3 regions of the Azospirillum sp. A1-3 genome follow, and region 2 is predicted to be linked to each of the others. Evidence: predicted binding sites of a transcription regulator. Region 2 holds the regulator's gene; each other region holds the start of a gene.

Region 1 (10,012 bases), 2.1 Mb from region 2:
ATTTGCCGGTGGATGACAAACGGCCCGGCCGCACCTAATCTATCTCGAGAAGCACGTGCCCGGGCGGGGCAATCCTGAACAGAACGAGGACTGTACCCATGGCGATGGAAGCCGCCACGATCGAAAAGCTCATCAAGGAAGGCATCCCCGACGCAGTCGTGGAGATTGCCGACCTGCGGGGCGATGGCGACCACTATGCCGCGCTCGTCACCTCCGCCACCTTCAAGGGCAAGAGCCGGGTGCAGCAGCACCAGATGGTCTACGCGTCCCTGCAGGGAAAGATGGGCGGCGAACTGCACGCCCTGGCGCTGACCACCGCGGTGCCGGAAGGCGCCTGAACAGCAGATGCCGGAAGGCGCCTGAGTATTCGTCACATTGGACAAGGTCCCGGCACCGCCGGGCCTAATCGGAAGGGTTATCGAGTCATGGTCGATCAGAACGTCGTCGAGCGCATCGAGCAGGACATCAAGAACAACGATGTCGTGCTGTACATGAAGGGGACCCCGGTGTTCCCGCAGTGCGGCTTCTCCGCCGCCGTCGTCCAGGTGCTGAGCCATACCGGCGTCAAGTTCAAGGGCGTCAACATCCTGGAGGATCCGGGCCTGCGCCAGGGCCTGAAGGAATACTCGAACTGGCCGACCTTCCCGCAGCTCTACGTCAAGGGCGAGCTGGTCGGCGGCTGCGACATCGTCCGCGAGATGTACGAGTCGGGCGAACTGCAGACCCTGATGGCCGACAAGGGCGTCGCCACCGGCGCCGCCGCCTGACGGCATCGCCGGTCCAGGCCGAAACAGAAAAGCCCCGCTCCGGCGGGGCTTTTTCTTTGTGTGCCGTTACTTCTTCTTCGGCTTCGGCGGCGCGTCGTTCGGGCCGTAGAGGATGAAGGCGGAGAAGCTGGTCCCGCCGGAGGCGAGGTCCAGCAGGTCGTCCGGCAGCTCGCTCTGATCGGCGGCGGGCAGGACCAGGGTCATTTCGCCCGGCTGCTCCTCCACCACCTTGATGGCGATGCCGGGGATCGGATCGGTGCCGAACAGGGTCTTCAGGGCCGCATGCGGGTCCTTGACCAGCAGGGTGCGGAACGCAGCGTCGGATTGCGCACGATCCACCAGGGCGGCTTCGGCTTGACGACGGAGTTGCAGCAGAGGATCGACACCAGCCTGCGAAGTCATAACCCACCTTTCCGCAATTGTTTAAGAACTGAAACCGTATCGATGCACCGGTCCAGCAAGCATAGACGCGGCAATAAGATCGCTATATACATGCAATCAACGAACCGGCAAGCGGAAATTGTATTGCGCTATCTGGCGTTACGCGGATGCGTCGGCGGGAACTTGGTCCATGATAACTCAATCAGAAGTTATTCGCCCCGTCTCTCCGGACGAAGCCGACGCGGTGGCACCGCTGACCTGGGCGTCCTACCGCTCCCTGCTGTCGCTCACCGACCCGGAAGAGAAACGGCTTTGCCGGCCCTGCGCCGTTGCCGCGTGGGACGGTGACCGGCCGGTCAGCCTTGCGCTGTCGGCCGTATCGCCGGGCCGCCCCTTGGAGGCGGGAGAGCAGACGCTGCTGTCGCTGACCGTCGCCCGGCCCTGGCGCCGGCGCGGACTGGCGCTGCGGCTGCTGGCGGCGCTGGAGGGCGCCCTGCCCTCACTCGGCGTCCGGCAACTGGCCGTCAGTTACTCCAGCCGGTTGCCGGCGGCGGATCCCTTCGCCGCCACCCTGCGCGCCGCCGGCTGGCCGGAACCGGAACCGTCGCGGCTGCGCATCTGCGGGGCCGTGCGCGACACCGTCAAGGTCTTCCGTGATCGCGATTCGCTGATGACGCGCATGACGGCGGAAGGCTTCCGCCTGTGGTCCTGGCGGGAGCGCGGGAGGGAGGCGGAAACGCTCGCCCAGGCGCTGATCGACCGCGGCAAGGCGCCGGTCTGGGCACGGCCCACCCATTGGCGCGGCATGCTGGACCCCGACCTGTCGCTGGTCATCGGCGCGGACGACGTCATCGTCGGCTGGGCGTTGTGCGTGCATCAGCCCGATCTGTCGCGCTGGTTCTTCCCCATCGGCTGGGTCCGCCCACCCTATGACCGCCGCGGCTGGCTGATGGGCGCCTATGCCGAGGGGGCTGAGCGGGTGGCCGCCCGCCATGGCGGCGATTCGGTGGCGGTCATCGAGACGGCCAGCGGCCAGTCCGGCATGTGGCGGTTGTTCGAGCGAAGGTTCGCGCCGCACGCCCACTGGATCGACCGGATGATGACGAGCGAGCGCCCGCTCAATTTTTAGCATATCGGTTTCTAGCATGCCGCGAAGCGATGCCCGGCGCGCAGCCCCGCCATGCCCGGCGCCCCGCTGCCGGATTGCACAAACAATGTGCTAAACGGACGGTATGGTTCAGACCCCGCCGCCCGCCAAGGCCCCGATCTCCACAACCGCAGCGTTCGTCGCGGCGCTGGCCTCTTACCTGATCTGGGGGCTGGTCAACCCGGTCTTCTTCAAATCGCTGGGCGATGTCGGGGCGGTGGAGATCGTCGCGCACCGCGTGGTGTGGACCGTGGTGCTGGTCGGCATCGGCGTGCTGGCGACCCGCGGGCCGACGGCAGTCGTCGCTGCGGTGGGCAGCTGGCGCCGGCTGGGCATTCTGGTGGTCACCACCCTGCTGGTCACCGTCAACTGGACCGTCTTCATCTGGGCGGTGGTGAACAGCCGGCTGGTCGAGGCCAGCCTGGGATACTTCATCAACCCGCTGGTCAATGTGCTGCTGGGCGTGCTGTTCCTGCATGAGCGGCTCAGCCGCGGCCGGATGCTGGCGGTCGCCATCGCCGCGGCCGGCGTCGGCAGCCTTGTCGTCAGCTATGGCACCGTGCCCTGGGTCGCCCTGTCGCTGGCGCTGTCCTTCGGCTTCTACGCCCTGGTTCGCAAGAAGGCGGCGATCGACCCGGTGATCGGGCTGCTTGTGGAAACCGCCCTGCTGCTGCCGGCTGCGCTCGGTTATCTGCTGTGGCTGGGCGGCGACGGCGCCTTCGGACATGGCTGGGGCGAGAGCACGCTGCTGGTGCTGGCCGGACCGATGACGGCGGTGCCGCTGGTGCTGTTCATGTTCGGCGCGACGCGGCTGACCATGACCACGCTCGGGCTGCTGCAATATGTCGGGCCGACCGGGCAGCTTCTGCTGGGCGTGCTGGTCTATGGCGAGGCCTTCACCCGCAACCACGCCATCACCTTCGCCTGCATTTGGGTGGCGCTGGCGGTCTTTACCGCCGACGCGGTCCACAGCCATCGCAGCACAACCCGCGCCGCCGCCGCCGCGGAATAGCGGCGGCCTACCGCCGCGTCAGCGAGGCGTCAGTCCATGGGCGATGGTGTGGGCCAGCGTGCCGACCATCGCGCAGATGCCGGCATCGTCGCGGCCGAACACCACCTGATCGAGGAAGCCCAGCCCGAAACTGAGCGTCGCGATGCCGGCCGCCACATTGGCGAGGTCGGCATCGGCGGCGATCGCGCCGCGCGCGCGGAAGCCTTCCAGCCGCCTCAGCAGGCAGGGGATGCGGCTCTCCGACAGGGTGCGCGCCATTTCGTCCGCCACCGCCTGATCGACCAGCGCGCGGGCCAGCACAACGCGGGTGAAGTCGCGGCATTTCCAGCTGTGCTTCAACTGCGCGTGCAGGAAGCGGCCAAGGTCGGTTTCCAGGTCATCGTCCGGCGGCGGCAGGTCGCAGCCGCCCGCTTCCTCGCGCCAATAGCGCTCCACCACCGCCAGCAGCAGACCGCTCTTTCCTGAGAAATAGCGCTGGATCAGCTGTTCGTTGACCCCGGCCCGCCCGGCGATCTCGCGCGTCGTCGCCGCATCGAATCCGCGCTCTGCAAACACCAGCTTGGCGGCGTCGAGCAGCGCGCCCTCGGTCGCCGCGCGGTCGCGCTTGCGCGCCCCACCCTCGCACGCGCCCTCGGTCCCGTTGCCGGGGCAACAGCCGTCATCTTCCTTGCTTGCGTCCAAAGCCCGTCCCTCTCCGGTGCGTCCCGTCAGCTTCATAATAAGTATGCAGATACATACTTGACAAGCGGCGGGCTCTGGTTCAAGTATGTACTCACATACATACAAGCTGATTTGCCCAACAGGGGCCAAGAGGGGGTAGTCCCGCCATGCCGCAAAGCACTGCAAAGCCTGACCTGTTCACCCCGCTGCGCCTCGGCGCCATCGAGCTGCTGAACCGTGTCGTCATGGCGCCGATGACCCGCAGCCGCGCCGGCGAAGGCAACTGCCCGACCGCGCTCACCGCCGAATATTATGCGCAGCGCGCCTCCGCCGGCCTGATCATCACAGAGGCGACGCAGGTCTGCGACACCGCCCAGGGCTATCCCAACACGCCGGGCATCCACACCGACGCCCAGACCCTGGCTTGGCGCGCGGTTGCGGACGCCGTGCATGACGCCGGCGGGCGGATCGTTACCCAGCTCTGGCATGTCGGCCGCATCTCCCACCCGCGCTTCCAGCCGAACGGCGCCGCCCCGGTCGCCCCGTCGGCTATCGCGGCGAAGGGCCAGCTCTACACCGGCGCCGGCATGGAGCCCTTCCCGGTGCCCCGCGCCCTGGAGACCGCCGAGATTCCCGCTCTGGTCCGTCACTTCGCCGACGCCGCCAAGCGCGCGGTGTTCGATGCCGGTCTGGACGGCGTCGAGATCCACGCGGCCAACGGCTATCTGATCGACCAGTTCCTGCGCGACAGCACCAACACCCGCACCGACCAGTATGGCGGGACGGTGGAGAACCGCTGCCGCTTCCTGCTGGAAATCCTGGAGGCCACGGCCCATGCCGTCGGCGCCGACCGCATCGGTGTCCGCCTGTCGCCGACCGGCGTGTTCAACGACATGAAGGACAGCGACCCGCTGCCGCATTTCCTGGCGATCACCAAGGCGCTGAACCCGTTCAACCTCGCCTATCTGCATGTGATCGAAGGCCGGCCCGGCCACCATATGGCTCCGCCGGAGGGTGCGCCGCATGTGGCGTCCGCCCTGCGCGCCGCCTTCAAGGGTCCGTTCATCCTGAATGGCGGCTACAGCCGCGACGACGCCGACGCCGCACTCGCCAAGGGCGAGGCCGACGCGGTCAGCTTCGGCGAGGCCTTTATCTCCAACCCGGACCTGGCCGTGCGCTTCCGTGCCGATGCGTCGCTGGCCGAGCCGGACCGCACCACCTATTACGGCGGCGACGCCAAGGGCTACACCGACTATCCGGCCCTGGAGTCCGTCGCCGCCTGACCGGTTTGCGGCCTCCCTGCCCCGGCGGGGCCGCAATAACTCTCGACGTGAGAGAGCGCGTCGTGAGTGCGTCGTGAGACGCAAATCCCCGCTGCCCCCGGCCCGGTTCCCCCCTGGGCCGGGGGGCTTTTTTTGCGGCCGTTACCCCGCCCCGCCCTCGCCATCCAGTCCGCGAGCCAGCGCGGCGATGGTGCCGTAGCCGACCTGATCGGCCGGGTCGATCTCCGCCATCTTGGCGAGGATCGCCAGCGCCCTGTCGCGGTTGTGGCGGCGCAGTTCGATGAAGGCCAGCGCCTTCATGGTGAACAGGAAGAAGCGCGCCGGCCCGGCCGCCGTCCAGTCGGTGGAGCCTGCCGTCAGCTGCGACCAGTCCGCCGGAAAGCCGCCCTGCAATGCCGCGGCATCCAGCCCGATGCGGGCCACCCGCTCCGCCTCGCCCAGCTTCTTGCGGTTGAAGTAGAATTTGTAGAGCGCGTAGAAGACCGGCAGCACCCGCGGCCCCTTGCGGTGCGCCTCCCACAGCAGCGCCTCGCAGGCGTCGGGCACGTCGCGGGCCTTCACTGCCTTCTGCAGCAACTCGTCGATCTGTTCCGGCACATCGCCGAAGGCCATGCGGCCGTTCGACATCCTGAGTTCGATCGGTTCGTCGCTCATCGCTTCCCTCGCCTGGATTTTCCGCTGCAGCAATCAACCATCCGACGCACCGACGACGTCCCATGGTAGGCGCGTAGGCACAGGGAAAGACCACATTAATTTTGTGCGGCGAAGTGTCGCGGCTGTCGCAAAACCGACACGCGCCAAACCCGACAAAATCGTTGGAAGGCGAAACATTGTCGGACTCTCGCCACGCCATCCCCAGCTTACAATCCTTGCAAATCAATACTTTGCCGGTTTGGCACAGCCCTTGCTCTAGTCTTCGCCAGATCGGCCGGCACCCCCGGCAACGCGGCTTGAGGAGGCGGGACATGGTGACTCTGACGGATGCGGCGGTTTCCACCCTGGAACGGGTACTGGCGAAGTCGGGCGGTGCCGCCGCCGGCTTGCGGATCGCGGTGACCGACGGCGGCTGCGCCGGCCTGAAATACCAAATGGGCCTGGAGGCGGCGGCCGGCGACGACGACGCGGTGCTCAGCTTCGGCCCGGTCACCATCTTCGTCGACGCCAACAGCCAGCCCTTCCTGTCGGGCGTGGTGGTCGACTTCGTCGAGGGCATCGAAGGCTCCGGCTTCAAGTTCGACAACCCGAACGCGACCAGCAGCTGCGGCTGCGGCAAGTCCTTCTCGGCCGGTGAAGGCGGTGGCGGCTCCTGCTCGACCTCCTCGTCCAGTTGCGGATCGTCGGCCCCCTATTCGACCCACTGATCCCTCCCCGGACATTCTTCCCCTAGGCGCGCACCCCACGGAAAGGCAGCAGCGACATGTGGAACTACACCGACAAGGTCAAGGAACACTTCTTCAACCCGAAGAACTCCGGTGTCCTGAACAGCGCCAACGCGGTCGGCGAGGTCGGCTCCATCACCTGCGGCGACGCGCTGCGTCTGATGCTGAAGGTCGATCCCGACACCCAGATCATTCTGGATGCGAAGTTCCAGACCTTCGGCTGCGGCTCGGCCATCGCCTCAAGCTCCGCGCTGACCGAGATGATCATCGGCAAGACGGTGGACGAGGCGCTGACCCTGACCAACCGCGACATCGCCGAGTATCTGGGCGGCCTGCCGCCGGAGAAGATGCACTGCTCCGTCATGGGTGCCGAGGCCCTGCGCGCCGCCATCGCCAACTACAAGGGCGAGGCGTGGGAAGACGATCATGAGGAAGGCGAGCTGGTCTGCAAATGCTTCGGCATCGACGCCGCGATGATCGAGCGCGCGGTGACCGTCAACAGCCTGACCTCGCTGGAGGAGGTCACCCACTACACCAAGGCCGGTGGCTCCTGCCAGACCTGCCACGAGAAGATCGAGGAGGTGCTGGAAGAGGTGTTGGCGAAGACCGGCGCCCTGAAGCCCGCCAAGAAGCATGCCCCCGGCACCGTCGGTCTCGACGCCATCAAGCCATTGGAACCCAAGGCCGAACCGGCCGCGGCGCCAAAGCTGACGAATGTCCAGCGCATGCAGGTCATCATGAGCGCCATCGAGGAGATGCGCCCCCAAATCCAGCGCGACGGCGGCGATGTGGAGCTGGTCGATATCGACGGCAAGGACATCTACGTCCGGCTCTCCGGCGCCTGCTCCGGCTGTTCGCAGTCGGCCGGGACGATGATGGGCGTGCAGATGAAGCTGGTCGAGAAGCTCGGCGAGTTCGTGCGGGTCAAGCCCGCCTCTCTGATGCCAGTGGGAGCTTAATGCCATGAGCCAGGGCATCTATCTCGACAACAACGCCACCACCCGCGTCGATCCGGAAGTGTTGCAGGAGATGCTGCCGCTCTTCACCGAGCATTTCGGCAACCCGTCGTCGATGCACGGCTTCGGCGCCGCGGTGGGCGGCAAGATCGAATGGGCGCGCAAGCAGGTTCAGGCCCTGCTCGGCGCCGCCCATGACAGCGAGATCGTCTTCACCTCCGGCGGGACGGAGAGCGACAACACCGCCATCCTGTCGGCTCTGGAGGCCTATCCGAAGAAGCGCGAGATCGTCACCAGCGTGGTCGAACACCCCGGTGTGCTGGCGCTCTGCGAGTATCTGGAGAAGAAGCGTGGCTATAAGGTCCACCGCATCCCGGTGGACGGCAAGGGCAACCTTGATATGGCGGCCTACCGCGCGGCGCTGTCCGATCAGGTCGCCATCGTCTCCATCATGTGGGCCAACAACGAGACCGGGACGATCTTCCCGGTGGAGGAACTGGCGCGCATGGCGAAGGAGGCCGGCGCCCTCTTCCACACCGACGCGGTGCAGTCGCTCGGCAAGATCCCGATGAAGCTGGCCGACAGCGCCATCGACATGCTGTCGCTGTCCGGCCACAAGCTGCACGCTCCCAAAGGCATCGGCGCGCTCTACGTCAAGCGCGGCCTGCGCTACCGCCCGATGCTGCGCGGCGGCCATCAGGAACGCTCCCGCCGCGCCGGGACCGAGAATGCGCCGGGCATCGTCGGGCTGGGTGCCGCCGCCCAGCTGGCGCTGGTCCATATGGGCGAGGAGAACACGCGGGTGAAGGCGCTGCGCGACAAGCTGGAACAGGCGATCCTGGCGGCGGTGCCGAGCTGCTTCGTCACCGGCAACCCGGACAACCGCCTGCCCAACACCTGCAACATCGCCTTCGAATATATCGAGGGCGAGGCGATCCTCCTGCTGCTGAATGAGGCGGGAATCGCCGCGTCCTCCGGTTCCGCCTGCACCTCGGGCTCGCTGGAGCCGAGCCACGTCATGCGCGCCATGGGCGTGCCCTACACCGCAGCCCATGGCGCCACCCGCTTCTCGCTGTCGCGCGACACGACGGAGGAGGAGATCGACCGGGTCATCGCCGTGGTGCCGGGCATCATCGCCAAGCTGCGTAGCCTGTCGCCCTATTGGCAGCAGGGCGCGGACCGGCCGAAGGAATTCGCACCCGTTTATTCGTAACACCGGAATCGCAGGCCGGGTCGATGGCCCGTCCCGGCACCCCGCCCGACGACACCCCGTCGGGGCGGGTCCCCAGCCCGGCCTGCGACACTTCTGAAGGGGGCGGTGCTTGCCCCCGCGCGCGAGGTGCCCCCATGCCCACCACCTTCGCCACCATCAACGACACCACGCTGCGCGACGGCGAGCAGACCGCCGGCGTCGCCTTCACGCTCGACGAGAAGATCGCCATTGCCCGCGCGCTCGATGCCGCCGGCGTGCCGGAACAGGAAATCGGCATCCCCGCCATGGGCGAGGAGGAGCGCGAGGGCATCCGCGCCGTGGCCACGCTGGGGCTGAAGGGACGGCTGATGGTGTGGTGCCGCATGCACGACACCGACCTGAAGGCGGCGCTGTCCTGCAATGTCGGCTTCGTCAACCTGTCGATGCCGGTGTCCGACATCCACATCACGAAGAAGCTGAAGCGCAGCCGGACCTGGGCGCTCGCGGAAATCGAACGCAAAGTCAAACAGGCGCGCGACCATGGGCTGGAGGTCAGCGTCGGTGGCGAGGATTCGTCGCGTGCCGACATGGATTTCCTGATCGCCGCCGTCACCGTGGCGCAGGAGGCGGGCGCGCGGCGCTTCCGCTTCGCCGACACGCTGGGCGTGCTCGACCCCTTCCAGACGCGCACCTGCATCGAACGGCTGCGCCGGGCCACCGACCTGGAGATCGAGATCCACGCCCACGACGATCTAGGCCTCGCCAACGCCAACTCGCTGGCGGCGGTTCTGGGCGGGGCCACCCACGTCAACACCACAGTGAACGGTTTGGGCGAGCGTGCCGGCAATGCGCCGCTGGAGGAGGTGGTGGTGTCGCTGAAACACCTCTACCACATCGACAGCGGCGTGGAGACGCGGTCGCTCGGCACCATCAGCGATCTGGTGGAGCGGGCCTCCAACCGGCCGGTGGCGGTCAACAAGTCGATCGTCGGGTCCGCCGTCTTCACCCACGAGGCCGGCATCCATGTCGACGGGCTGCTGCGCGACCGCGCCACCTATCAGAATTTCGACCCGGCCGAGGTCGGGCGCGAGCACCGCATCGTGCTGGGCAAGCATTCCGGAACCGCGGCGGTGAAGCTGGCCTATGAACGGCTGGGCATCGCCTGCGACGACGCCACGGCCCAGGCGGTGCTGCCGCGCGTCCGCGCGCTGGCCACCCGCGCCAAACGGCCGCCC
Region 2 (10,012 bases):
GCGGCGAGCAGCAGCGCACCGCATTGGCCCGCGCCTTCGTCACCGAGCCGTCGCTGCTGCTGGCCGACGAGCCGACCGGCAACCTCGACATCGACACCGGCGCCACCATCGTGAAGCTGCTGTTCGATCTGGCCGAGCGGCGCGGCACGACGCTGGTGCTGATCACCCACGACCAGACCCTCGCCGCACGCTGCGACCGCACGGTGCGGCTGGCCGACGGGCGGATCGCCGACGACGGGCAGGCGGCAAGGCGCGCGAAGCTGCAGGCGGCGGGGGAGTGAGATGGTGAGCATTATTGCGGTCGTTTCCCCCTCTCCCCCCCGGGGAGAGGGTCGGGGTGAGGGGGACGCACGGTGTAGCGTTGCTCGACGCGCAAACCCCTCGTCACTGAAACAATCCTCGCCACGCATCCCCCTCACCCTAACCCTCTCCCCGGGGGGGAGAGGGGACAGGAGCAGGTGCGAGCGGAGGACCACGAAATGACCAACCTCAGCCTCGCGCTTCGCCTTGCCCGGCGGGAACTGCGCACGGGCCTGAAGGGCTTCTGGGTCTTCCTCGCCTGCCTCGCCCTGGGGGTGGCGGCCATCGCCTCGGTGCAATCGGTGTCGAGCGGGCTGCTCGACGGGCTGGCGAGCGACGGGCGGTCGATCCTGGGCGGTGACGTCGCGTTGCGTCAACTCTACACTCCGCCGACCGACGAGCAGATGGCCGCCCTGAAAGCCGATGGCCGGGTGTCGACCTCCGCCGAGATGCGGGCGATGGCGCGGGCGGGCGATGAAACGCGCTCCTCCCTGGTCGAGTTGAAGGCGGTCGACGACCTCTATCCGCTCTACGGCACCGTCACGCTGGAGGGCGTCGGCGACCTGCGGGAGGCGCTGGCGCAGAAGGACGGCCGCTGGGGCGCGGTGATCGAGGCCAGTCTGGTCGACCGGCTGGGCGCGAAGCCCGGCGACACCATCCGCATCGGCGAAGGCGCCTACCGCGTCGCCGCCGTGCTGGACCGCGAGCCGGACCGCGCCTCCTCCAACGCCTTTTCGCTAGGCCCCAGGGTGCTGGTGGCGCTGCCGTCGCTGCAGGCTACCGGGTTGCTGCAACCGGGCAGTCTCACTTGGTGGAGCGCCAAGGTGGCGCTGCCGCCGCAAACCGACCTGAAGGCGTGGCAGGAGGGGTTGCGCACCCGCTTTCCCGACGCGCCCTGGCGGATGCGTGACTACACCAACGCCTCACCGCAGATCGAGCGCTTCATCGACCGCATGACGCTGTTCCTGACGCTGGTCGGGCTGACCGCGCTGCTGGTCGGCGGCGTCGGGGTCGGCAACGCGGTGCGCAGCCATCTGGACTCGCGCGCCCGCACCATCGCCATGATGAAGTGCATCGGTGCGCCGGGGGCGCTGGTGTTCCAGCTCTATCTGGCGCAGATCCTGGCGCTCGCGCTGCTGGGCATCGTCATCGGGCTGGTGCTGGGGGCGGTGGCGCCGCTGGCGCTGGGCCGGCTGCTCGACGGCGTGCTGCCGGTGTCGGCACATATAGGCGTTTATCCGGGGGCCCTGGCGCTCGCCGCGCTCTATGGCGTGCTGACGGCGTTGACCTTCTCGCTGTGGCCGCTCGGCCGGGCGCGCGAGGTGCCGGCGGGCGCCCTGTTCCGCGACGTCATCGCCCCGGCCGGCGGGAGGCCGCGCACGCCTTATACGGTCGCGATGATCCTGTCGGCCCTGGCGCTCGCCGGGCTGGCGGTGCTGACGGCGCACAACAAGCTGTTCGCCCTGTGGTTCGTCGGCGGATCCATCGCCACCTTCCTCGCCTTCCGCGCCGCCGCGGCGCTGGTCACCTGGGGGGCGAAGCGGGTGGGGCGGGTGCGGCGTCCCGGCCTGCGGCTGGCGCTCGCCAACCTGCACCGGCCGGGCAACCCGACGGCGGCGGTGGTGCTGTCGCTGGGGCTCGGCCTGACGGTGCTGGTCGCCATCGCGCTGATCCAGGGCAACTTCTCCCGCCGGGTGTCGGAGACGATCCCGCAGGATGCCCCCGCCTTCTTCTTCGTCGACATCCAGCGCGACCAGTTCGATCCCTTGCGGGACCTCGTGACCGCCGTCCCCGGCACCAGCGCCTTCGAGGCGGTGCCGAGCCTGCGCGGCCGGATCGAGCGGGTGAACGGGCAGGAGGCGGAAAAGGCGCTGGTCAATCCGGAGCAGGCCTGGATCCTGGCCGGCGACCGTGGCATCACCTATTCGGCGACGGTGCCGAAGCATTCCACCGTCACCGCCGGCAGCTGGTGGCCGCAGGATTATGCCGGACCGCCGCTGATCTCCATCCACCAGAGCGTCGCCGAGGCCTTCGGCATCGGTCCGGGCGCCACTATGGTCATCAACATCCTGGGCCGCAGCATCGAGGCCAAGGTCGCCAACGTGCGCTCTGCCGATTTCAGCAGCATGGCGATCAACTTCACCATGGTCTTCGCCCCCGGCACGCTGGAAGGCGCGCCACAGACCTGGGTCGCCACCGTCCGCGCCACGCCGGACGCCGAAACCCAGGTGCAGCGCGCCGTTCTGCAGCGCTTCCCCAACATCACGATGGTGCGGGTCAAGGACGCGCTGGACACAGTGTCGGAGATGCTGGGCCATATCGGCACCGCGGTGCGCATCGTCGCCGGCATCACGCTGGCCGCCGGGACGCTGGTTCTGGCCGGCGCGGTCGCCGCCGGGCATCGCCGCCGGGTCTATGACGCGGTGGTGCTGAAGGTGCTGGGCGCCACACGCGGCGACGTGCTGCGCGCCTTCCTGCTGGAATATGGGCTGCTCGGCCTGCTGACCGCCGTGATCGCCGGCATCATCGGCACGCTGACCGCCTGGGCGGTGCTGACGTTCCTGATGCATTGGGAATGGAGCTTCCTGCCGTCGGCGGTCATCACCACCGCTTTGCTGAGCACCGCGATCACGCTTGCTTTCGGGTTCTATGGTACTTGGCGCGCTCTCGGCCAGCCTTCGGCGCCATTGCTTCGGAACGAGTGACGCCTGAGTCATGAAGCCGCAGGAAAAACGAATCGTGAAAGCTTTTTCATCTGGAAAAAGCCCTGCCGATTCCTATTGAACCGCCTGACGGACTCGCCAATATGTCCTGCGACGGGATCACCCTATTCCACCGAGGAAACCAAACCATGGCAGACCCGACCTATAACCGCTTCGCGACCGTGGGCCGCGCGACAGATCGGGGATACTTCGACGAAGGCCTGCGGCAGCACATGCTGCGCGTGTACAACTACATGGGTGCCGGCCTGATCCTGACGGGTCTGGTCGCCGCGCTCGTGTCGTCCAGCCCGGCCATGCTCCAGGCCATCTTCGGCACGCCGCTGAAGTGGGTGGTCATGCTGGCCCCGCTGGCTTTCGTCATGGTGCTGTCCTTCGGCATCCAGCGCCTGTCCTTCGCATCGGCACAGATGATCTTCTGGGCCTATTGCGGTGCCATGGGCCTGTCGATGTCGGCCATCTTCCTGGTCTTCACCGGGGCGTCGATCGCGCTGACCTTCTTCGTCACCGCCGCCACCTTCCTGGCGATGAGCCTGTACGGCTACACCACGAAGGCCGACCTGTCGAAGATGGGCTCGTTCCTGATCATGGGCGTCATCGGTCTGGTGATCGCCGGTCTGGCGAACATCTTCTTCCAGTCGCCGGCCCTGCACTTCGCGATTTCCGCCATCGGCGTGCTGATCTTCACCGGCCTGACCGCCTATGACACCCAGGCGATCAAGGAAAGCTACGCCGAGGGCTACGATCACGAGAGCACCGGCAAGCTGGCCCTGATGGGCGCCCTGACGCTGTACCTGGACTTCATCAACCTGTTCCAGTTCCTGCTGCAGTTCCTGGGCCAGCGCAACAACGACTGATCCCCAGACATCTGACCAGAGACGCCTGATCGGACAAGCATCGGATCAAGCAGCAGCCGCCCGGAAGCACCCGCTTCCGGGCGGTTTTCTTTTGGTCAGGTCTCAACCGTCACCGGGTCGCCGACCGCCAGCCCCAGCACCCGGTCGGCTCGTCCGCGGTTGACGGCGATCTCCGCCAGCCCGTTGGAGTTCTCGTACCACAGCGGCTGCCCCGGTCCGACGGCTCCGAAGGTGCGGGCGCGAGCGATGCGACTGCCGGCGGCAGTCAACACCGCGTCGGCAGGCAGGGTGGCGGCACGCATCCCGGTCATGGCATTGCCGTAGACGTCGACATAGACGATGCGCGGCAGCTCGTCCGGCCAGTCGGGACGGTCGATGGCGGCGGGGGGAAGGGGGCTGCGCTCGACCGGGCGACCGGTGGCGAGGCCGGCGGCGACGGGGGCAAACAGGTCGCGGCCATGGAAGCTGGCAGACAGCCGGTCCGGGATCCAGTCGATGGTCCAGGCGTTTAGCGACGTTGCACGGCGGGCGATCAGGGCGAACAGGCCGTTGTCGGGGCCGACGAACCAGCGGCCGTCAGCCTCGACCATCACCGGCCGGCGATCGGTGCCGACGCCGGGATCGACGACGCAGAGGAAGACGCTGTCGACGGGAAAGGCCGGTGCGTAGGCGGCCAGCAGATAGGCGGACAGCTGCGGGTCGAAGGCGGGGGCGTCGGCGAACAGGTCGATGACAGGGACGCTGGGCGCCTGTTGCGCCAACACCGCCTTCATCTGGCCGGTGTAGGGGCCGGAAAGGCCGAAGTCGGTGAAGAGCAGGATCATGGGGGCGTTCTCACCAATGCTGCGGTGGTCCTCCCCCATCCTACCCCCATCCCAACCCTGGGCTCACACCGACTTGGTATCCAGCGCATACCCCGCCGACCGCACGGTACGGATCAGGTCCAGTTCGTCCTCTTCGTTCATCGCCTTGCGCAGGCGGCGGATGTGTACGTCCACCGTACGCGGCTCGACGTACACGTCGTGGCCCCACACCAGGTCGAGGAGCTGTTCGCGCGAGAAGACGCGGCCGGGATGCTGCATGAAGTGGCGCAACAGGCGGAATTCGGTAGGCCCGAGATGTACGTCCCGGCCATTGCGGCGTACGCGGTGGGCGGCCAGATCCATCGTCACGTCGGCGAAGGTCAGCACCTCGTCCGTCATGCCGGGGGAGGCGCGGCGCAGCACGGCGCGCATGCGGGCCACCAGCTCGGTCGGGGAGAACGGTTTGGTGATGTAGTCGTCGGCGCCGGAATTCAGGCCGCGCACCCGGTCGCCCTCCTCGCCGCGGGCGGTCAGCATGATGATCGGGATGTCGCGGGTCTTGGCGTTGCGGCGCAGTTGGCGGCAGACCTCCAGCCCGCTCATCAGCGGCAGCATCCAGTCGAGCAGCACGATGTGCGGCGTCTGTTCGCCGGCGGCCAGCAGGGCCTCCTCGCCGTCGCTGGCGGTGGCGACGCGGAAGCCTTCCTTTTCCAGGTTGTACTTCAGCAGCGTCAGGATGTCGGCCTCGTCCTCGACGATCAGGACGAGCGGCTTCAGGGCCGCATTCATGGTGGCTCCGTTGACAGCGCGCGTCTCGACGTTAACCGGCATGGGACAGCCTTTTCAACAAAGGAGGAAGGGGACAGGAGTAGGGCACAGTGGCGCAGGACTCAGCCGTAGCGGCCGGTGATGTAGCCCTGGGTGCGCTCGTCGCGCGGGTTGGTGAAGATTTCCTCGGTGTCGTCGCACTCCACCATCTCGCCCAGATGGAAGAAGGCGGTGCGCTGGGACACGCGGGCGGCCTGCTGCATGTTGTGGGTGACGATGACGATGGTGTAGTTGGCCCGCAGTTCGTCGATCAGCTCCTCGATATGCGCGGTCGCGATGGGGTCGAGCGCCGAGCAGGGCTCGTCCATCAGGATCACCTCGGGGCTGACGGCGATGGCGCGGGCGATGCACAGCCGCTGCTGCTGGCCGCCGGACAGGCTGGTGCCGGGTTCGCGCAGGCGGTCCTTCACTTCCGCCCACAGGCCAGCGCGCTTCAGCGAGGTCTGCACCACCTCGTCCAGCTCGTCCCGTCCGGACGCGAGGCCGTGGATGCGCGGGCCGTAGGAGACGTTGTCGTAGATCGACTTCGGGAAGGGGTTCGGCTTCTGGAACACCATGCCGACGCGGGCGCGCAGCTGCACCGCATCGACGGCCTTGCCATAGACGTCCTCGCCGTCCAGCGCGATCCGCCCCTCGACCCGACAGCCCTCGATGGTGTCGTTCATCCGGTTCAGGCAGCGCAGGAAGGTCGACTTGCCGCAGCCGGACGGGCCGATCAGCGCCAACACCCGGTTTTCCTGGATGTCGAGATCGATGCCCCGCAGCGCCTGCTTGGTGCCGTAGAACACCTTCACCCCGTGGGCGGTCATCTTTTTGGGCAGGGCGGCAGTGGACGCCCGGTCCGGTTGCCGGTCGCCACGGGACCGCAGCTTCAGCGGGCTCGGGATGCTCATGGTGTTCACCACCGTCTCTCGAAAATCTTGCGCAGGATCACGGCCGCCCCGTTCAGCAGGATCAGGACGCCGAGCAGGATCAGGATCGCCGCCGAGGTGCGCTCGGTGAAGGCACGCTCGGGGCTGTCGGCCCACATGTAGATTTGCACCGGCAGCACCGTGGCGCTGTCGGTCAGACCGTGGGGGATGTCGACGATGAAGGCGACCATGCCGATCATCAGCAGCGGCGCCGTCTCGCCCAGCGCGCGGGCCATGCCGATGATGGTGCCGGTCAGAATGCCGGGCATCGCCAGCGGCAGCACATGGTGCAGCACCGTCTGCAGCGGCGAGGCGCCGATGCCCAGCGCCGCCTGACGGATCGACGGCGGCACCGCCTTCAACGCGACGCGGGAGGCGATGATGATGATCGGCAGCGTCATCAGCGCCATCACCAGCCCGCCGACCAGCGGGGCGGAGCGCGGCATGCCGAAGAAGCCCAGGAACACCGCCAGACCCAGCAAGCCGAAGATGATCGACGGCACCGCGGCGAGGTTGTTGATGTTCACCTCGATCAGGTCGGTCCAGCGGTTCTTCGGCGCGAACTCCTCCAGATAGACGGCGGCGGATATCCCGACCGGCACCGACAGCGCCATGGTCACCAGCAGCGTCAGCAGCGAGCCGACGATGGCGCCGCCGATGCCGGCCTGTTCCGGCTCGCGGCTGTCGCCGGCGGTGAACAGGGTGGTGTTGAAGCCCTGCGCCAGCGCGCCCGAGGCCAACAGCGCGTCGGCCGCCGCGACCTTGGCGTCGCTGAGGCCACGCTCGCCTTCCGGCAGGTCGCGGCGATAGCCGCCCTTCACCAGCTGGTCGATCTGGTCGTCGGCGCGGATCCAGACGGTCTGCGTCGTCCCGACCAGCGCCGGGTCCTTGGCGACCATCGCCTCCAGCTCATACGGCGCGCCCGACGACAGCAGGTCGTTCAGCACACGGCGGCCGGCGCGGTCGGTCACCTGCGGAAACTGGGCGTAGAGGGCGCGGCGCAGCAGGACGGTGTAATTGCGGTCGGCGACCTCCGCCGGGTCCAGCGTCACCTCCAGCCGGATGCGCGCCTCCAGGAAGGCACTGGCGCCCTTGGCGACGATGGAGCCCAGCAGCAGCAGCAGGATCAGTGCCGCCAGCGCCACCGCGGCGGCGCCGGCCAGCCGGAAGCGGCGCTCCGCGGCATGGCGGGCGCGCAGCCGGCGTGCGAAGGCTTCGCCGCGCAGGCGCGATTTCACGGGGGTTGTGGATGGCGTCACGGCCGCCACGTCCTGCTCGACGAGGTCAGTCATATTTTTCCCGATAGGTCCGGACCACCCGCAGGGCGACCATGTTGAGGCAGAGCGTGACGAGGAACAGCACGAGGCCAAGGCCGAAGGCCGACAGCGTCTTCGGGCTGTCGAACTCCTGGTCGCCGACCAGCAGCGTGGCGATCTGGGTGGTGACGGTGGTCACCGCCTGCAACGGGTTGGCGGTCAGGTTGGCGGTCAGGCCGGACGCCATGGTGACGATCATCGTCTCGCCGATGGCGCGGCTGATCGCCAGCATCACCGCGGCGACGATGCCGGGCAGCGCCGCCGGCAGCACCACCTGCCTGATGGTCTCCGACTTGGTGGCGCCGAGACCGTAGGAGCCGTCGCGCAAGGATTGCGGCACCGCGTTGATGACATCGTCCGACAGGGAGCTGACGAAGGGGATGATCATCACCCCCATGACGATGCCGGCCGCCAGCGCCGATTCCGAACTGACGTCCAACCCCAGCGCTTCGCCCACTGAACGCACGAAGGGCGCCATCGTCAGCGCGGCGAAGAAGCCGTAGACCACGGTCGGGATGCCGGCCAGGATCTCCAAAGCCGGCTTCAGCCAGGTGCGAACGCCGCGCCCGGCATATTCCGACATGTAGATCGCCGCCATCAGCCCGACCGGCACCGCCACCAGCATGGCGATGACGGTAATCAGCAGCGTGCCGGCGAACAGCGGGATCGCGCCGAAGGAGCCGCTGGACCCGACCTGATCGGCCCGCATCGCCATCTGCGGGCTCCAATGGGTGCCGAACAGGAAGTCGAGCGGCGAGACGACGGTGAAGAAGCGCAGCGCCTCGAACAGCAGTGACAGGACGATGCCGATCGTGGTCAGAATGGCGACCAGCGAGCAGACGACCAGCGCCACCCGCACCACCCGCTCCACCGCCGGACGGGCGCGCAGGTCGGGACCGATGCGGTGGCGGCCCCAGGCCAGCCCGGCGACGGCGAGGCTGGCGCCGACCGCCAGCAGGCTCCAGTCGGCAAGATCGCGCAAGGCGGCGTAGCGGCGGGCCGCCTCCGTCACCAGCGGATCGGCCTCACGCCCGGTGGCGATGCCGTGGGCGAGATTGAGGATGTCGGCCTTCAGCAGGGCGACCGACTGGCCGTCGCCGGTGGTCAGCCGGTCGGGCAATGATGACAGCACCAGTTGCATCGCCAGCCAGCCTTCCGACGCTGTCCAGGCGACGAACAGCAGCAGCGCAGGCAGACCGGCCCACAGCGCGACATAGACGCCGTGATAGGAGGGGACCGAATGCAGCTCCGCCACCCGTCCGCCGACCGACGACGCCGCGCGCGACCGGCCGATCAGGAAGCCGATCACGGTGAGCAGGGCCAGGATCAGGGCGAGGAGGGTCAGCTGCATGCGGGTCGCTTCGGCGGAAAAGAGGCAGGCGGAGAAGGGCTGGTCAGAACTGGAGCGGGGTCAGGTTGACCGCCTCGATGCGGGCGGCCTCGCGCAGCGCCTTCGGCTCCGGGATCAGGCCCTTGTCGACCAGATAGCCGTCGTCGCCCAACGCGCGTTCCGAGGTGTATTCGCCGATGAACTCGCGGATGCCCGGAATGACACCGGCATGGGCATTCTTGACATAGATGTAGAGCGGGCGCGCCAGCTCGTACTTTCCGGCGGCCACCGTCTCCGCCGTCAGGTCGACCCCGTCCATCTTCGCCGCCTGCAGCGTGTCACGGTTCTGGTCGAGATAGCTGTAGCCGAAGACGCCGAAGGCGTTGGGGTTGGCGGTCAGCTTCTGGACGATCAGATTGTCGTTTTCGCCGGCCTCGACATAGGCGCCGTCCTCGCGGATGGTCATGCAGGCGCGCTCACGGGCCTTTTCGTCGGGGACCGCCTTGGCGACCTCGGCCACCTTCTTGCAGCCTTCCAGCATCGCCAGCTCGTTGAAGGTGTCGCGCGTACCGGAGGTGGGCGGCGGACCCAGCACCTCGATCGCCGCCTTGGGCAGAGACGGGTCGATGTCGGACCACAGCCGGTAAGGATTGGCGACGAGCGCGCCATTCACCGGCACTTCCTTCGCCAGCGCCTTCCACAGCACGACGGTCGACAGCGACACCGGAGCGGCCTTTCTGGACGAGGCCAGGGCAATGCCGTCATAGCCGATCTTCAGCTCGGTGATCGTGGTGACGCCGTTGGCGGCGCACTGGTCGACTTCCGACTTCTTGATCCGGCGCGACGCGTTGGCGATGTCGGGATGGGCCGGGCCGACGCCGGCGCAGAACAGCTTCAGCCCACCACCGGTGCCGGTCGATTCGATCACCGGGGTCTTGAACTTGCCG
Region 3 (10,012 bases), 870 kb from region 2:
CCCCGGTCTCGTTGTTGACCAGCATCAGCGAGACCAGCGCCGGACCGTCCGCAGCGGCCAGCCGGCGTTCCAGGTCCTCAAGGTCGGCGACGCCGTCGCGGGTCACGCCGAAGCGCTCCGCATCGGGGCAGGCCGCCAGCACCGACTCATGTTCGATGGCGGAGGTCAGCGGTCGCCGGCCGGGGAAGCCGCGCAGCGCGAAGTTGTTCGCCTCCGTCCCGCTGCCGGTGAACAGCACCTGCGCCGGCTTCACGCCCGCCAGTGCCGCCACGGCGGCGCGCGCCTCCTCCACCGCCCGGCGGGCGCTGCGGCCGAAGGCGTGAACGGAGGACGGGTTGCCGACCAGGTCCATCGCCTGACCCATCGCCGCCTTGACCTCCGGTTTCAGCGGAGCGGTGGCGTTGTGGTCGAGATAGACACCGGTCCGACGGAAGGGGGCGACGAACGGGGCGGTCACTTTTCAGGCACGCTCAACTGCGAAGGCCAATCTCATCCGGCGGCGTCACTCTGCGGCGGCGACGGCGGTGCTGTCGGCGGTCGGGGCCGGGCGCAGCAGGTTCAGGCCGCTGGTGCCGATGATCCGCCGCTCCACCACGTCGGCAACAGTGACCGAGCTGAGATACATATGGATCTGGTTGCCCAGCTCTTCCCACAGATCGTGGGTCAGGCAGCGCGAGCGGTTGGTGCGGCAGCCCTGCGGCGTGCCGTTGGCGCAGCGGGTGGTGCGGATCGGCTCGTCCACCGCCAGGATGATGTCGGAGACGCGGGTGGCGTCGGCCGGATGGGCCAGCAGATAGCCGCCGCCGGGGCCGCGCACGCTCTTGACCAGCCCGCCCTTGCGCAGCTTGGCGAACAGCTGTTCCAGATAGGACAGCGAGATTTCCTGCCGCTCCGCGATGTCCGCCAGCGCGACCGGGCTGCCCTGGCTGGTGGCGGCCAGATCGACCATCGCCATCACGGCATAGCGTCCCTTGGTGCTGAGTCTCATCGCGATTCTCCTTGCGCTTCGTGCATCCCGCCATTGTGGGACGCCACCGTCTCTAGCGGTGTGGGTGTTGATCGGGGGAGGGCGGCGGACGGGCGGTCCGCTTCCAGCTCTCCGACACGGGCCTGCAGCGCCGTCACCTGATCGAGCAGGCCGGTCAGCGCGCGGGCGACCGGGTCGGGGATCTCGCCGCAGGGGGTGCCGTAGGGCATGAATTTCCGGGTTTCCGCGCGGTCGCGCGGAATGACCGGCTTGGCCGGGATGCCGACCACCGCGGTGTCGGCGGGTACGTCCGCCACCACCACCGCGTTGGCGCCGATGCGCGCGCCGCGACCGATGGTGATGGCGCCCAGGATCTTGGCGCCGGCCCCGACGATCACGCCGTCGCCCAGCGTCGGATGGCGCTTGCCTTGGTTGAGCGAGGTGCCGCCCAGCGTCACCCCGTGATAGAGCATCACGTCGTCGCCGATCTCCGCCGTCTCGCCGATCACCACGCCCATGCCGTGGTCGATGAAGAAGCGGCGGCCGATGGTGGCGCCGGGGTGGATCTCGATGCCGGTCAGGGAGCGGGCGATCTGGGAGATCAGCCGGGCGGTGGTGTGCCAGCCGGCGTCACGGGCGCGCCGGGCGATGCGGTGGAGCACGATGGCATGCAAGCCGGGGTAGCAGAGCGCCACCTCCAGCCGGGAGCGGGCGGCGGGGTCCCGCGCCATGATCCCATCGATCTCTTCGCGAAGATGCTTGAACACGCCATCACCCGCCGTGGTATAGTCCGCCGCTCTCATCGGCCGCCCGCGCCCGGCTTCGGCCTGTCGGACCCTCGCGGTTCAGGACCTTTCCGGTTCGGACCCATTCGGGTTCCGGCCGGCAGGGACCCGGACTTATCGATCGGTCCAGCAGGCGCTGGGGCCGATCGGGCGGGTCAGGCGGGTTGTCCCGGAGGACGTTACGACGCATATATGATGACCAAGCAAAACGGTCAAGAATTGTGTGCGGAAAACCCCACTCCAAGACGGGAAAATCCGTGACGGGCCCGAAGGCCCGTGCGCTGGGGCGGCTTTCCGGATGAAAGTCCGGTCGGTCGCCGTGGCGGTCCCAATAACCCTTTGTCCGCGTCAGGAACGTCGTTCCCATGCCTGAAGTGCTCTTCAACGGTCCCGCCGGTCGCCTGGAAGGCCGTTACACCCACGGCAAGCAGCCGAACGCCCCGGTTGCGCTGCTGTTGCACCCGCACCCGCAGCACAATGGGACGATGAACAACAAGGTGGTCTTCACCCTGTTCCAGTCCTTCACCAAGCGCGGCTATTCGGCTCTCCGCTTCAACTTCCGCGGCGTCGGGCGCAGCCAGGGCACCTACGACAAGGGGGAGGGCGAACTGGCCGATGCGGCGGCGGCACTCGACTGGCTGCAGACCTACAACCCCAACGCGCCGCTCTGCTGGATCGGCGGCGTGTCCTTCGGCGCCTGGATCGGCATGCAGTTGCTGATGCGCCGTCCGGAGATCGACGGCTTCGTCTCGGTCTCGCCGCCGGCCAACCTGTTCGACTTCTCCTTCCTGGCGCCGTGCCCGTCCTCGGGCCTGATCATCCATGGCGACAAGGACGAGGTGGTGCCCCAGGCCGCGGTGACCAAGCTGGTGACCAAGCTGTCGCACCAGAAGGACATCCGCATCGACCACCGCGTCGTTCCCGGCGCCAGCCACTTCTTCGTCAACCGCACCGACGATCTGGCGATCCAGGTGGACGACTATCTGGACAAGGCGCTGGGCAATCCCATCGCGGCAGTGGCGGAGTAAGCAAGTCCATCCCCATCCAACCGTCCCCGCGAGAGCGTGGGCGGTTGGATGGGGGCTGGCGCCGTGCCTATTGTTGCTCGCAGCCCAGAACCCACACGTCGTAGATCGGGTTCTCCATCGCCGACAGGGCGGGGCTGGAGGCGAACATCCAGCCGCTGAAGACCGGTTCCGCCTGCTCGCCGGGCTTGATCTCCGTCACTTCCAGAAAAGCGGCCGATTCCGGCGTTTCGATCGGCGGGTTCTCGCGGCAGGCGCGCAGTGTGATGCGCAGGCTGCTCATCGCCTTGGTCTCTCCGACCTTCATGGTGAAGGTGGAGGTGCGGGCCGTCACCTTGTCCAGCCATTGCAGCTTGGCCGCCGGCCGTTCGATCATCTGGCTCGGGACTGGGGCGGCCTGGACGGACGCGGTTGCCAGCAGGGCGGCCGCCAGCGGCAAAATTCGAAGAAGTCTCGTCACGTCGGATCGCTTCCGTAATTGCGGACGGCGCTCCACGGCAGGATCCGGCCAATCAGGGGATCTCTGCCGGGGCGCTCCGCCTTCTATCCCGGAAGCGGGGTCAGCGTCCAGTGGCGGGGGCGCTGGGGTGTGTTGTGCGGATCAGGTGTTTCAGCGCGTGACGGTGCTGCGCGAGGCGGGGGCGCTGTAGGTGGCGCCGGACCCGCTCTGGGTCTCGTTCCGGTCTTCGATCTTCTGGGTCGCCGCACCGGCGCCGGCTCCCGCGGCGGCCCCGACCACGGCACCCACCGGTCCACCGACCACCGCGCCGGCTGCGGCGCCGCCAAGCCCGCCGGTGGCCAATTTCTCTTCCATGTCGGCGCCGCAGGCGGCAGTCGCCAGGGCAAGGCCGAGCACGGCCAATTGGGACAGACGCATCGCATTTCCTCCTGCCTCGTGATCCGGGAGCATTGCCGTCCGGATGGCAGGAGGAACGCTTGAGCGTGTCCGTCGGTTCCGGCCACGCCCAGGGTTGGGGGAATTACAGCTTGGGCGGCTGGGCCGGCGTCTGGCCGGGAGCCTGACCCTGCTGACCGCCGGAAGACTGGCCATTCGCCTGGTCGCCGGACTTGCTCATGCTCTGCAGCGAGAAGATGACCTGACCCAGCAGCTGTTCCAGGCCCGGGGTGCTCTGCGTGAACTCGATCTTGCCGTTCGGCTTGATCATGTCGGGATCGCCGCCCGGCTCCAGCGACAGGAACTTGCCGCCCAGCAGGCTTTCCGATGCGATGACCGCCGCGGTGTCCTTGGGCAGCTTCACCGAATTGTCGACCGACAGATGGACGACCGCCTGATAGCTGGTGGGGTCGAGCGTCAGTCCGGTGACCGTGCCGACCTTCACGCCGCTGATGCGCACATCGGCGCCGCTCTGCAGGCCGGTGATGCTGTTGAAGTTGGCGGTGACGTCATAGCCCTGCACCTTGCGCAGGTCGGCGCTTTTGTAGGCGAAGGCAAGGAACACGGCGGCCACGGCGAGCACGACGCCGCCCAGCACGGTTTCGATCACATTCCGGCGCATAGAGCTATCCTGCTGCGAGTTCCCGAATCGAAACCCGGCCCGAAAGGGGCCGGGCTTTCCGTTCCGACGTGATGGTCAGTCCCGGCAGGGATCAGCTCGGCGTCCAGGGCTCGTAATCGCCGGTGGCCGGCACGCGCTGCCCGCCGGCCAGCACATGGCCGGGCGGACGGTAGGCCTGGACCGAGCCCGACATGTTGGGCAGATGTTCCTTCTGCCACGGCTTGTGGAAGGCGCTCGACCCCTCGGGCAGCGGCTCCTTGGTGGTGTGGTGCAGCCACCCATGCCATTCCGGCGGGATCTTGGAGGCATCGGGCTCACCGGCATACAGGACCCAGCGGCGCTCGCGCGTGCCGGGCTGGGCGTCCTTGTTGCGGTAATAGACGTTGCCGAAGCGGTCGCTGCCGACCTTGGCGCCCCGACGCCACGTGACGTAACGGATGTGGATGTTCGCCAGTTTGGTGAACAGGGAGATCGGCTCGCTCATCGTCGCTCACGAATTCCGGAGTCTGGCCCCGTGGACACGGGGCTGGTCGAATGCGGGCCGCACTATGACACCGCAAGTGCCGCGCGTCCACCGTTGGTGAGGCCCAATTTGCCGGCTTTCGGCTCCTTTGAGAGCGGAAGCGCCCTGGCGGCGGTCGCTCCGCAGGAACGCCCCCTTTTCCTTGACGCGCCCGGCCGATTGCCGTATGCACCCCGCGCATGCGCCGGCACCCCTGGAGGCCGGCGCCCTTTCGTTTTGGAGCATCGTCATGACCAAGATCATTCCGCTCGGCGCTGAGACGCGCGAACGGGCCGGCAAGGGGACCGCCCGCCAGACCCGCCGTGATGGCCGTATTCCGGCCGTCATCTATGGTGGCAAGCAGGCTCCCCTGACCATTTCGCTCGAGAAGTTCGAGTTCACCCGCGTCCTGCATCAGCCGGGCTTCTTCACGCACCTGTTCGAAGTGACCGTCGACGGCACCGCCCACCGCGTCCTGCCGCGCGACGTGCAGTTCCACCCGGTGACTGATTTCCCGCTGCATGTCGACTTCCTGCGCGTGTCCGGCGACACCCGCACCAACGTGCAGGTTCCGGTCGAGTTCGTCGACCAGGACAAGTCGGCCGGCCTGAAGCGCGGCGGTGTGCTGAACATCGTCCGTCACGAGCTGGAGCTGAGCTGCCCGGCCGACAGCATCCCCGAGCACATCACCATCTCGTGCGAAGGCTTCGACGTCGGCGATTCGATCCACATCTCCTCGGTCAAGCTGCCGGAGGGTGTGACCTCGACGATCACCGACCGCGATTTCACCATCGCGACCATCGTTGCGCCGTCGGGCCTGAAGTCGGAAGAGGGCGCCGCTTCCTGATAAGGGGCGTTCGACCTTCGAAGATGGTTACGGTGGGGGGCTTCGGCCCCCCGCTTCGTTTGTGGAGAGTGGTTTCCAAAGGGTGAGGGACATGCTGCTTCTGGTCGGACTGGGCAACCCCGGCAACGAGTATGCCCGCAACCGCCACAACATCGGCTTCATGGCGGTGGAGGCCATCGCCCAACGCCATCGCTTCACCCCGTGGAAGAAGCGTTTCCAGGGCCAGACCGCCGAGGGCACCGTCGCCGGCGACAAGGTTCTGGCGCTTGAGCCCGCCACCTTCATGAACCTGTCCGGCCAGTCGGTGGTGGCGGCCCTGCAGTTCTACAAGCTGAAGCCCGAGAACGTCGTCGTCATCCATGACGAGCTGGACCTGCCCCCCGGCAAGATTCGGGTGAAGAAGGGCGGCGGCCATGGCGGCCACAATGGCCTGCGCTCGATCGACGCGCATATCGGCAAGGAATACTGGCGCATCCGTCTGGGCATCGGCCATCCCGGCAACAAGGATCTGGTCAGCGGCTATGTCCTGCACGACTTCGCCAAGGCCGACCAGAGCTGGATCGACCCGCTGCTGGATGCCGTTTCCGATAACCTGCCGCTGATCGTGGAAGGCCAGCCGGAGCTGTTCATGAACAAGGTGACGGTGGCGACGCAGGCGCGATAAGCCGCGGCCTGCCGGACCTTCCCCCACTTCGCGTTTGCGCTTTGTCCCCCATCGTAGGATAAAGCGCCTCAATTCCAGAATTTCCGACGGCGAGCACCCACCCATGGGCTTCAATTGCGGCATCGTCGGCCTGCCGAACGTCGGCAAGTCGACCCTTTTCAACGCGCTGACCGCCACCCAGGCGGCGGAGGCGGCGAATTTTCCCTTCTGCACCAAGGAGCCGAACGTCGGTCGCGTCGGCGTGCCCGACCCGCGGCAGGACAAGCTGGCGGAAATCGCCAAGTCGCAGAAGGTCGTCCCGACCCAGCTGGAGTTCGTGGACATCGCCGGCCTGATCCGCGGCGCGTCGAAGGGTGAAGGGCTGGGCAACCAGTTCCTCGCCAACATCCGCGAGGTGGACGCCATCGTCCATGTGCTGCGCTGCTTCGAGGACGACGACATCACCCATGTCGAGGGTAACGTCGATCCGCTGCGCGACGCCGAGGTGGTCGAGACCGAGCTGATGCTCGCCGACATGGAAAGCCTGGAACGCCAGCTGACCAGCCTGCAGAAGAAGGCGAAGGGCGGCGACAAGGACAGCAAGATCAAGGCCGACCTGATGGAGCGCGCCCTGAAGGTGTTGCAGGACGGCAAGCCCGCCCGCGTGGTCGAGCTGTCGGACGAAGAAAAGCCGGTATTCAAGCAGTTCATGCTGCTGACCGACAAGCCGGTGCTCTATGTCTGCAACGTCGAAGAGGCATCGGCCGCGACCGGCAACGCCTTCTCCGCCAAGGTCGCGGAAAAGGCCAAGGCCGAGAATGCCGAGGTCGTCGTCATCTCCGCCGCCATCGAGTCCGAGGTCGCCCAGCTCTCCGATCCGGCCGAGAAGGCCGAATTCCTTGAGTCGATGGGGCTGGAGGAAACCGGCCTGAACAAGCTGATCCGCGCCGGCTTCAAGCTGCTGGACCTGATCACCTTCTTCACCGTCGGCCCGAAGGAGACGCGCGCCTGGACCGTGCGCCGCAACGCCAAGGCTCCCGAGGCCGCCGGCGTCATCCACACCGACTTCGAGCGCGGCTTCATCCGTGCCGAGACCATCGACTACACCAGCTTCGTCACGCTGGGTGGCGAGCAGGGGGCGAAGGACGCCGGCAAGATGCGCCAGGAAGGCAAGGAATACGTCGTTCAGGACGGCGACATCTTCCACTTCCGCTTCAACGTCTGAGTGGACGGGCGTCGGGGGAACGGGGGCGCAACCGCTCCCTTCCCACCTTCGCCGTCACCCAACTGTCATATTGTCGTAACAATCGGCGCACCCCACACTTCAGTTAGGGGTGCCGCTTGATCGCATCCCCGACCCGACAGAGGGGGTGCGATGCAGGCGACGCGGGTGCTGCTGGAACTGGCCGGAAATGTCGTGCTGCTCCTGTGGGGGCTGCACATGGTGCAAAGCGGGCTGACCCGCGCGCTTGGCGGCGACTTGCGCCGCATCCTGGGGGCCGGTCTGCGCAACCGCTGGACCGCCTTCCTGTCCGGCATGGGCATCACCATGCTGCTGCAGAGCAGCACCGCCACCGGCCTGATGGCGACCGGCTTTACCGCCACCGGGCTGGTGTCGCTGATGCCGGCGCTGGCGGTGATGCTGGGCGCCAATGTCGGCTCCACCCTGATTGTCCAGATCCTTGCCTTCGACGTCGCCCATGTGGCGCCGGTCCTGCTGCTGGGCGGCTTCATCGCCTTCCGCCGCGGCGCCCGCACGCGCAGCCGCGACCTGGGCCGGGTCGCTATTGGGCTGGGCTTGATGCTGCTGTCGCTGCATTTGTTGCTGGCGACCATCGCGCCGGCGGAGAACGCGCCGATGCTGCGGCGGATGCTGGCGATGCTGACTGCCGATCCGGTGGTGGCGGTGATGCTGGCGGCGCTGCTGTCCTGGGCCGCCCATTCCAGCGTCGCCGCCATCCTGCTGATCGCCTCGCTGGCTGGCGGCGGGGTGATCGGGCCGGAGGCGGCGGTTGCCATGGTCGCCGGCGCCAATCTGGGCAGCGCCGTCAATCCGGTGGTGGAGGGACCCGGCGGCGACGGCCGCAACCCGGCGGCAAGGCGGCTGCCGGTTGGCAACCTCATCAACCGGCTCGTCGGCTGCCTCATCGTCGTGCCGCTGCTGGGGCCGATCACCGCCGGCTTGCAGGCGGTATCGCCGGACGCTACGCGGCTGGCGGCCAATTTCCACCTCGCCTTCAATCTGGCGATGGCCGGGCTGTTCATCGGGCCGCTTCCCTGGTTCGCGCGGGTCCTGACCCGGATGTTCCCGGAACGGGTAGCGGTCGCCGATCCGGCGATGCCGCTCTATCTCGACCGCAGTGCCTTGCGAGTCCCCCATCTCGCCATCGCCAACGCGTCGCGCGAGGCGTTGCGCATGGCCGACACGGTCGACAGCATGCTGCGCGGCGCGCTGGACGTGATCCAGACCGACGACCGCAAGCGGGTGCAGGAGATCCGGCGGATGGACGATGTGCTGGACCGGCTGCACGACGCCATCAAGCGCTATCTTACTCAGATCAGTGTCGAGGATCTGGACGAACGCGACGCCCGCCGGGTGTCGGACGTGCTGACCTTCACCATCAATCTGGAGCATGTCGGCGACATCGTAGACCGCAACCTGATGGAGGCGGCCTCCAAGAAGATCCGGCGCAGGCTGCGCTTTTCCACCGAGGGGGCGGCCGAGATCGCCGGCATGCTGGAACGGCTGAGCGAGACCCAGCGTCTGGCCGCCGCCGTCTTCGTGTCGGGCGATGTCCGGTCCGCCCGCGCGCTGATCCACGAGAAGGAGGTAATCCGCGATCTGGAGACCAGCGCCACCGAGGCGCATTTCGCCCGCCTGCGCGCCGGACGCAAGGAAAGCGTCGAGACCAGCGCCCTCCATCTGGACATTCTGCGCGACCTGCGCCGGATCAACGCCCATCTGGTCGCCGCCGCCTATCCGGTGCTCGATCAATCGGGGGAGCTTCTGCCCAGCCGTCTCAAACAAGGGGCAGCACGGGCGTGACCGTCCGCTCCCGATGGAGGTGCGGCATGGCTTCCGCTTCGACCTTTTCTTGTCACCAGCCCAGCCACGTTAACACTTTCGTAACCATATAAAATTCGTCAAGCTCTTTCGCGACATGGTTAACAAACCGTCCCTGTGGTTGTTATGGCAATGAGGCCCAGCGGGCCGTTGTCGAACCCAGGAATGGTTGTCGAGAGGGAGCGGACGGTGGCGAACACGCACGCGACGTCGAACGGACCCGAAGCGCAGGGGATATCCGACGCCGGATTCGCCGAGCGGGTGCGTGACGCCATCAACCGTCAGGAACTCTCCCTGGTCTTCCAGCCGCAGGCGGACGTCGTCACCAACCGCCTGACCGGGTTCGAGGCTCTGTCGCGTTGGCGCCTGTCCGACGGAACCATGCTGCCGCCCGACGTCTTCGTGCCGATGGCCGAACAGGGGGAAGCGATCCATCTGCTGGGCGAATGGACCCTGCGGACCGCCTGCAGGGTGGCCGCCGGCTGGCTGCGTGCCGGCTATCCAGACATTCCGGTGTCGGTGAACCTGTCGGCGCGGCAGCTTGACGATCCGGGGCTGGTGCTGAAGGTGCTGGCGATCCTGGCGGAGACCGGCCTGCCGGCCGCCAACCTGAAGCTGGAACTGACCGAAACCAGCATGTTCAGCCAAGGCGCCGATGCCCG

The links. The regulator PhoB, encoded in region 2, activates phosphate uptake and scavenging genes when phosphate is short. The targets are predictions, from matches to a motif close to TNTCATAAAACTGTCA.
Region 1: M5E06_RS02170 (HesB/IscA family protein) is a predicted target of PhoB. The motif match lies at 6,028-6,043, and genes of this name have one in related genera.
Region 3: M5E06_RS08060 (Na/Pi cotransporter family protein) is a predicted target of PhoB. The motif match lies at 7,564-7,579, and genes of this name have one in related genera.

The regions. Positions count from the first base shown of each region.
Region 1 is NZ_JAMSLU010000001.1:447,607-457,618, reverse strand. It holds gene M5E06_RS02210 (BolA/IbaG family iron-sulfur metabolism protein) at 99-338, shown strand; gene grxD (Grx4 family monothiol glutaredoxin) at 426-767, shown strand; gene M5E06_RS02200 (NHLP leader peptide family RiPP precursor) at 834-1,169, opposite strand; gene M5E06_RS02195 (hypothetical protein) at 1,339-2,277, shown strand; gene rarD (EamA family transporter RarD) at 2,381-3,307, shown strand; gene M5E06_RS02185 (TetR/AcrR family transcriptional regulator) at 3,326-3,988, opposite strand; gene M5E06_RS02180 (alkene reductase) at 4,135-5,250, shown strand; gene M5E06_RS02175 (hypothetical protein) at 5,392-5,904, opposite strand; gene M5E06_RS02170 (HesB/IscA family protein) at 6,216-6,611, shown strand; gene nifU (Fe-S cluster assembly protein NifU) at 6,668-7,588, shown strand; gene nifS (cysteine desulfurase NifS) at 7,593-8,798, shown strand; gene nifV (homocitrate synthase) at 8,933-10,012, shown strand, end outside.
Region 2 is NZ_JAMSLU010000001.1:2,578,141-2,588,152, reverse strand. It holds gene M5E06_RS12500 (ABC transporter ATP-binding protein) at 1-281, shown strand, start outside; gene M5E06_RS12495 (ABC transporter permease) at 480-3,005, shown strand; gene M5E06_RS12490 (Bax inhibitor-1/YccA family protein) at 3,152-3,877, shown strand; gene M5E06_RS12485 (SAM hydrolase/SAM-dependent halogenase family protein) at 3,973-4,701, opposite strand; gene phoB (phosphate regulon transcriptional regulator PhoB) at 4,765-5,469, opposite strand; gene pstB (phosphate ABC transporter ATP-binding protein PstB) at 5,571-6,317, opposite strand; gene pstA (phosphate ABC transporter permease PstA) at 6,407-7,711, opposite strand; gene pstC (phosphate ABC transporter permease subunit PstC) at 7,704-9,086, opposite strand; gene M5E06_RS12460 (PstS family phosphate ABC transporter substrate-binding protein) at 9,130-10,012, opposite strand, start outside.
Region 3 is NZ_JAMSLU010000001.1:1,707,256-1,717,267, reverse strand. It holds gene M5E06_RS08115 (cysteine desulfurase family protein) at 1-457, opposite strand, end outside; gene M5E06_RS08110 (Rrf2 family transcriptional regulator) at 503-988, opposite strand; gene epsC (serine O-acetyltransferase EpsC) at 985-1,770, opposite strand; gene M5E06_RS08100 (alpha/beta hydrolase) at 2,118-2,780, shown strand; gene M5E06_RS08095 (DUF2155 domain-containing protein) at 2,848-3,237, opposite strand; gene M5E06_RS08090 (hypothetical protein) at 3,388-3,654, opposite strand; gene mlaD (outer membrane lipid asymmetry maintenance protein MlaD) at 3,758-4,294, opposite strand; gene M5E06_RS08080 (NADH:ubiquinone oxidoreductase subunit NDUFA12) at 4,386-4,778, opposite strand; gene M5E06_RS08075 (50S ribosomal protein L25/general stress protein Ctc) at 5,047-5,643, shown strand; gene pth (aminoacyl-tRNA hydrolase) at 5,735-6,307, shown strand; gene ychF (redox-regulated ATPase YchF) at 6,411-7,511, shown strand; gene M5E06_RS08060 (Na/Pi cotransporter family protein) at 7,662-9,332, shown strand; gene M5E06_RS08055 (EAL domain-containing protein) at 9,540-10,012, shown strand, end outside.